2 regions of the Bacillus sp. LR_5 genome follow, and region 1 is predicted to be linked to the other one. Evidence: riboswitches for the same ligand, from Rfam matches in the RefSeq annotation. Region 1 holds a riboswitch; the other holds the start of a gene.
What was found. Region 1 has a riboswitch for preQ1 ahead of queC (7-cyano-7-deazaguanine synthase QueC). Riboswitches for the same ligand answer to the same signal wherever they lie in the genome.
Positions count from the first base shown of each region.

Region 1 (3,913 bases):
TTCATGATGATATTCATGCAGTCCTCGTGGAAGTCACCATGGTTTCTGAAGCTGAATAGATACAGCTTTAATGATTTGCTTTCAACCATTTTTTCATCAGGAATGTAGCTGATGTAGATTGTCGCAAAGTCTGGCTGGCCTGTTTTAGGACATAAAGATGTGAATTCCGGACAATTGAATTTTACAAAGTAGTCACGGTTTACATGTTTATTCGGGAAGGATTCCAGCACGTCCGGTGCATATTCGAACAAATAATTTGTACCTTGGTTGCCTAGCAATGTTACACCTTCTAATTCTGATTCTTTTCTTGTCGTCATGTTCATCTTCCTTTCTATTATACTCCGCGTTTGTTGCCCCATAACAGGGTGTGCAGCTGCGGGAGCACTCTGACGAGATTCAGCTCCGCATCGACAGCTACCTTATCAACAAGCGCTTCATATTTCCCAAGCAAATGTGCAATCAGTGACTGATCATCTGTCGTATGCACGTCATCATTTCCGACTTGTAAATAAAACGGGATTCCCGGATACCGCTTGTGCACAGTTTTGGCAAATTCCAGATCTTCATCATTAAAGATGACAACCTTCAAGCTGACAGCATGCTGTCTATCATTCTCTTGAAGTGAAGTTAAAATGTGGTCAAGCTTTTGAAAGTTCGTTACCATTTTTGAGCTTGGCGGTTTTGGAGAAATTGTCAGGTCATCAATCAGCGTAAACCAATCCTGATAAACGGTCCCTTGAGTTTCAAGCGCTGCACGGATGTTATTTTCCTTCAGCAGTTCAATAAAAGCATCCAGCTGTTTTAACAGAGCCGGGTTACCGCCTGAGATCGTCACATGAGAAAACGCGTCTCCCCCAATGTCCTTAAGCTCCGCAAAAATCTCCTCCGCCGTCATCCAGCGAATATCTTTTTTAGCAGACCCATCCCAAGTGAAAGCGGAGTCACACCAGCTGCAGGAATAATCGCAGCCGGCTGTCCGGACGAACATCGTTTTCTGTCCGATCACCATGCCTTCTCCTTGAATCGTCGGGCCGAAAATTTCTAATACAGGAATTCCTTTAGCCATTCAAACCACCCTTTTTCGGACGGTAGACACAGTAGCTTGTCGGTGTTTCACGGACAAACACCTGTACACAGGTCGGCTTATTCTCCAAAGTGTCTAAATAAGCCTGTACGTTGTCATAAATCGTTTTCGCCACGACTTCAGTTGTCGGCAGCGAATACCGGTCGTCCTGAGAAAAATCTTCATGATCATTTAATAGCGTGTGATCATAGTTTCCGTGCACCAGTTTTTTGAGTACGCTGAAATTGACAAGAAAGCCTGAATCGTCAAGTTCGTCGCCGGCAACGGTTATATTTACGGTATACGTATGCCCGTGAACCCTGCTGCACGCTCCCGCACTTTCCCGAGGGATAAAATGAGCGGCTGAGATATGCATGTCCTTATTCAGTTCAAACGAATAAGGATGCTGGGCCTGCGGATAAATTTGAGATAACAATTTATGCACGCTCTCCTTTCATCACCATATATTCTTCATAACCTTTTGAACGAAGGTGACATGCCGGACATTCGCCGCAGCCGTCTGCGATGATGCCGTTATAGCATGTCAGCGTGTTGTTTTTCACAAAATCCAGCGCGCCAAGCTCATCTGCAAGCTTCCACGTTTCCGCCTTATTGAGCCACATGAGAGGCGTGTGGATCACAAACGGCTTCTCCATCGCCAGATTTACCGTTACATTGCAAGATTTCACGAATTCATCACGGCAATCAGGGTAACCGCTGAAGTCTGTCTCGCAAACTCCTGTAATAATGTGGCGCGCGCCAATTTGGTAAGCCAGGATAGAGGCAAAGGATAAGAATACCAAATTGCGGCCTGGAACGAATGTGGATGGCAGTTCGCCGTCTTTTACTTCTATCTCAATATCATTTCTAGTCAGGGCATTCGGTGCAAGCTGATTTAAAAGTGACATATCAAGCAAATGATTTTTCACACCAAGCTTTTCCGCAATGGATTTTGCCACTTCAATTTCCTGCGAATGTCGCTGATTATAATGAAAAGTCACCGTTTCGACTTCTTCGAATTCTTTTAAGGCCCACAGTAAGCATGTTGTGCTGTCTTGGCCGCCGCTAAATACGACAATTGCTTTTTCTTTTTTCATGATTCCTCTCCTTCTCCGCAATAAAAACGCCGGCGAGAGACATCGCTACAGCTAATTCACGCAAAAAAAACACCTTTTTTCGGAAGGTGCTCTAGAAAAACATAAAAAAGGCCGTATCCAAGGATACAGCTCGTCCTTAGTTTTTTATAGAGGGTGTAGCTAGAACCTCTCCCGCATATCTCACGGATTTTCTTCAATTTTTTCACTTCTGCTATCTTACCATAATGTTGTTTTTCTTGACAATAAAAAAGTCAGTCCCCGGTTCCTAGATCAATTATCGCTCTATAGTGACGGTTCGTTTCATTATATATATTTATAAACTGCGCCGCCGAGGAGCTTTTTTGCAAAGCAAAGCGCCTATGAAGGCCAGGCTCACATAGCCAAACAAGGGATAAATCGTTGAAATAAGCCTGCCGTACCCTATTTGGCTCGTAATATAAGCCGTGATCATAATGGCCGCAAAGATATATTTGCTTTTCACTGGAAGAAAGCTTTGCACTTGTTTTTCTAATCCATATAGATTACCAATAACTGATGTGAACACTTCTCCGAAAATAATGAGTAAATAAATCAAATGGACAGATCGTGCAAAGAGATAAACCACTTGTGCCATCGGTATATCATACAAAAATACATCCGGAAGAGTTGACAAAGACAGAAAACTCGCGGACAGCACAATCGTCAGCATCGTGCCTCCGATTAAAGCGCCTTTTTTGATCACTTTCTCCGATGACATTTCATTCGCCAGCGGAACCAAAACCGCTTGGGCAAGCGATAAATTCAAAGCCCCGTAAGAAACAGCTGATAACAGCCAATCCCAGCGATGCGGCCAGACCCACTGAGCTGCGTTTCGTGATTCGCTGAATATAAAAGAGTCGGCCACTACAATCATTGAAAAGAGGATTAAAAGGGGAACAACAAACACATTGACACCGAAAATGCCTTTTACTCCTCTAGTCATCACAATTAAGCTCAGACCGATTGTAATAAGCATCCCAATCTGAGCGGACATCCCCAATTGTTCCTCAAAAAGCGCCCCTGCTCCTGAAAGCATGACAGATGTAACTCCGAGGAGAACAAACAGCATAAATACATTGATAATTCGCCCAGCCGCCGCCCCGAACAAAAAGATGTTCATTTCTTGATATGACTTGGCATTGATTCGCTTTGAAATGATCATCAGCTTGGCGCCCAGAAACGTAAACATTCCGCCGCTGACGAGAATGCCGAATAAACCGAACCAGCCGAACTTCAGAAAAAACTCAACAATTTCTCTGCCAGTCGCAAATCCAGCTCCGACTACTGTGCCGACATACACAAAAGCAAGCTGACTTGCAGACCCTTTTGATTGTTCCATTTCTCCCCTCCGAACGAACCGCAGTTTTGTCCATAGATGCCTTTTTATAACCTATGAGACAAGTTCCTTGAAAAGACGAAGAAAACATGTTTTACTTTGTAACAAATTAAAAAATGTTGTGCAAAAGGCTTGAAAGTCAAAGATGGTCAGAGTATACTATTAATCAAAGTTGGTCAAACAAACCGGCCTTTTTTAAAAACCAATTGGTCAAAGATAGTCAAATATTCAGTCTGCTTTGAGCATATTGGTTTGAAAGCCGTTAAGTTTGCCGTATACTAATAGTCAAAGAAGGTCAAATCCAATAGACCTTTTTATTCACTTTCATTGGTCAAAGAAGATCAAATTATTAAGGAGGTTTTGGCAAATGCGTTGTCAACATTGTCATCAAAACGAGGC
Region 1 covers NZ_JAVAXX010000233.1:1,811-5,723, forward strand. The annotation lists gene queF (preQ(1) synthase) at 1-317, opposite strand, end outside; gene queE (7-carboxy-7-deazaguanine synthase QueE) at 335-1,066, opposite strand; gene queD (6-carboxytetrahydropterin synthase QueD) at 1,059-1,508, opposite strand; gene queC (7-cyano-7-deazaguanine synthase QueC) at 1,501-2,160, opposite strand; PreQ1 riboswitch class I at 2,291-2,335, opposite strand; gene RAC86_RS29275 (YkvI family membrane protein) at 2,474-3,517, opposite strand; gene clpE (ATP-dependent protease ATP-binding subunit ClpE) at 3,882-3,913, shown strand, end outside.

Region 2 (3,913 bases), on a different contig from region 1:
TTCTTTTCTTGTCGTCATATTTATCTTCCTTTCTATTATACTCCGCGTTTGTTGCCCCATAACAGGGTGTGGAGCTGCGGAAGCACTCTGACCAGATTCAGCTCCGCGTCGACAGCTACCTTATCAACAAGCGCTTCATATTTTCCAAGCAAATGTGCAATCAGTGACTGATCATCTGTCGTATGCACATCATCATTACCGACTTGTAAATAAAACGGGATTCCCGGGTAACGTTTGTGCACCGTTTTGGCAAACTCCAGATCTTCATCATTAAAAATGACTACCTTCAAGCTGCAAGCATGCTGTCTGTTATTCTCTTTAAGTGAAGTCAAAATGTGATCAAGCTTTTGAAAGTTTGTCACCATTTTTGAGCTTGGCGGTTTTGGAGAAATTGTCAGATCATCAATCAGCGTAAACCAATCCTGATAAACGGTCCCCTGGGTTTCGAGCGCTGCACGGATGTTATTTTCCTTCAGCAGTTCGATAAAAGCATCCAGCTGCTTTAACAGGGCCGGGTTGCCGCCTGAGATCGTCACGTGGGAAAACGCGTCTCCGCCAATGTCCTTAAGCTCTGCAAAAATCTCCTCAGCCGTCAGCCAGCGAATATCTTTTTTAGCAGACCCGTCCCAAGTGAAGGCGGAGTCACACCAGCTGCAGGAATAGTCACAGCCGGCTGTACGGACGAACATCGTTTTCTGTCCGATCACCATGCCTTCTCCTTGAATCGTCGGGCCGAATATTTCTAATACAGGAATTCCTTTAGCCATTCAAACCACCCTTTTTCGGACGGTAGACACAGTAACTTGTCGGTGTTTCACGGACAAACACCTGTACACAGCTCGGCTTATTCTCCAATGTGTCTAAATAAGCCTGTACGTTGTCATAAATCGTTTTCGCCACGACTTCAGTTGTCGGCAGCGAATACCGGTCGTCCTGAGAAAAATCTTCATGATCATTTAAAAGCGTATGATCATAGTTTCCGTGCACCAGTTTTTTGAGTACGCTGAAATTGACAAGGAAGCCGGAATCGTCAAGTTCGTCGCCGGCAACTGTTATATTTACGGTATACGTGTGCCCGTGAACCCTGCTGCACGCTCCAGCACTTTCCCGAGGGATAAAATGAGCAGCTGAGAGGTGCATGTCCTTATTCAATTCAAATGAATAAGGATGCTGGGCCTGCGGATAAATTTGAGATAACAATTTATGCACGCTCTCCTTTCATCGCCATATACTCTTCATACCCTTTTGAACGAAGGTGGCATGCCGGACATTCGCCGCAGCCGGCTGCGATGATGCCGTTATAACATGTCAGCGTGTTGTTTTTTACAAAATCAAGCGCGTCAAGCTCATCTGCAAGCTTCCACGTTTCTGCCTTATTCAGCCACATGAGAGGCGTATGAATCACAAACGGCTTCTCCATCGCCAAGTTTACTGTTACATTGCAAGATTTCACGAATTCATCACGGCAGTCAGGATAACCGCTGAAGTCTGTCTCGCAAACTCCTGTAATAATGTGGCGCGCGCCAATTTGGTATGCCAGAATAGACGCAAAAGATAAGAATACCAAATTGCGGCCCGGAACAAATGTGGATGGCAGTTCGCCGTCTTTTACTTCTATATCAATATCATTTCTTGTCAGAGCATTCGGTGCAAGCTGATTTAAAAGTGACATATCGAGCAAATGGTTTTTCACACCAAGCTTTTCTGCAATGGATTTTGCCACTTCAATTTCCTGCGAATGACGCTGATTGTAATGAAAAGTCACCGTTTCGACTTCTTCGAATTCCTTTAGAGCCCACAGTAAGCATGTGGTGCTGTCTTGACCGCCGCTAAATACGACAATTGCTTTTTCTTTTTTCATGATTCCTCTCCTTCTCCGCAATAAAAACTTTCGGCGAGAGACATCGCTACAGCTGATTTACACAAAAAAACACCTTTTCGGAAGGTGCTCTAGAAAAACATAAAAAAGGCCGTATCCAAGGATACAGCTCGTCCTTAGTTTTTTATAGAGGGTGTAGCTAGAACCTCTCCCGCATATCGTACGGATTTTCTTCAATTTTTCACTTCTGCTATCTTACCATAATGTTGTTTTTCTTGACAATAAAAAAAGTCAGCCCCTAGCTTTCCGTTCAAGCATCGTTCTGCAATGACGGCTCGCTTCATTATATATGTATGTTACAAACTGCGCCGCCGGGGAGACTTTTTGCAAATCAGGGCGCCTATGAAGGCCAAACTCACATAGCCAAACAAAGGATAAATCGTTGAAATCAGCTTTCCGTATCCAATTTGGCTCGTGATATAAGCCGTAATCATAATGGCTGCAAAGATATATTTGCTTTTCATTGGCAGAAAGCTCTGCACTTGTTTTTCCAACCCATATAGATTGCCGATAACTGATGTGAACACTTCACCGAAAATAATGAGCAAATAAATCAAATGGACAGATCGCGCAAAGAGATAAACCACTTGAGCCATCGGTATATCATACAAAAATACATCCGGGAGTGTCGACAATGACAGAAAACTCGCGGACAGCACAATCGTCAGCATCGTGCCTCCAACTAAAGCGCCTTTTTTTATCACCTTTTCCGATGGCATTTCATTCGCCAGTGGAACCAAAACCGCTTGGGCAAGCGATAAATTCAAAGCGCCGTAAGAAACCGCTGACAACAGCCAGTCCCAGCGATGTGGCCAGACCCACTGAGCTGCGTTCCGCGACTCGCTGAAAATAAAAGAGTCGGCCACCACAATCATAGAAAAGATGATCAAAAGAGGAACAACAAACACATTGACACCGAAAATGCCTTTTACCCCTTTAGTCATCACAATTAAGCTCAATCCGATTGTAATCAGCATCCCAATCTGAGCAGACATCCCCAGCTGCTCCTCAAAAAGCGCCCCTGCCCCAGAAAGCATAACAGATGTGACACCGAGGAGAACAAACAGCATAAACACATTGATAATCCGCCCAGCTGTCGCACCGAACAAAAATATATTCATTTCTTGATATGACTTGGCATTGATTCGCTTTGAAATGATCATCAGCTTGGCCCCCAAAAACGTAAACATCCCGCCGCTGATGATAATACCGAATAAACCGAACCAGCCGAACTTCAGAAAAAACTCAACAATTTCCCTGCCAGTCGCAAATCCAGCTCCGACTACTGTACCGACATACACAAAAGCAAGCTGACTTGCAGACCCTTTTGATTGTTCCATTTCTCCCCTCCGAACGAACCGCAGTTTTGTCCATATATGCCTTTTTATAACCTATGAGACAAGTTCCTTGAAAAGACGAAGAAAACATGTTTTACTGTGTAAACAAATCAAAAATTTTTTACGCAAAAGACTTGAAAGTCAAAGATGGTCAGAGTATACTATTAATCAAAGTTGGTCAAATGAACCGGCCTTTTTTAAAAACCAATTGGTCAAAGTTAGTCAAATAGTCAGACTGCTCTGAGCAAATTGTTTTGAAAGCCGTTAAGTTTGCCGTATACTAATAGTCAAAGAAGGTCAAATCCAAACGACCTTTTTATTCACATTCATTGGTCAAAGAAGATCAAACTTTTAAGGAGGTTTTGGCAAATGCGTTGTCAACATTGTCATCAAAACGAGGCGACGATTCGCCTTAACATGCAAATAAATTCCGTTCATAAACATATGGTTCTATGTGAAACCTGCTATAACGAACTGACTCGTAAACCCTCAATGAGCATGGGTCCTCAATCTTTCGGTTTTCCATTTGAACAAGCATTCCAACCGAAAGAACATAGTGCAGCAAAACAAGGCGAGAAAAAAGGATTGCTTGATGAGCTGGCTCAAAATATTACAAACGGTGCAAAAGCAGGTCTCATTGACCCCGTCATCGGCCGTGATGAAGAAGTGGCGCGCGTGATCGAAATTCTGAACCGCC
Region 2 covers NZ_JAVAXX010000036.1:11,744-15,656, reverse strand. The annotation lists gene queF (preQ(1) synthase) at 1-18, opposite strand, end outside; gene queE (7-carboxy-7-deazaguanine synthase QueE) at 36-767, opposite strand; gene queD (6-carboxytetrahydropterin synthase QueD) at 760-1,209, opposite strand; gene queC (7-cyano-7-deazaguanine synthase QueC) at 1,202-1,861, opposite strand; PreQ1 riboswitch class I at 1,990-2,034, opposite strand; gene RAC86_RS10545 (YkvI family membrane protein) at 2,176-3,219, opposite strand; gene clpE (ATP-dependent protease ATP-binding subunit ClpE) at 3,586-3,913, shown strand, end outside.
Region 2: linked by a shared signal. The riboswitch ahead of queC (7-cyano-7-deazaguanine synthase QueC) and the one ahead of queC (7-cyano-7-deazaguanine synthase QueC) in region 1 are both predicted to bind preQ1.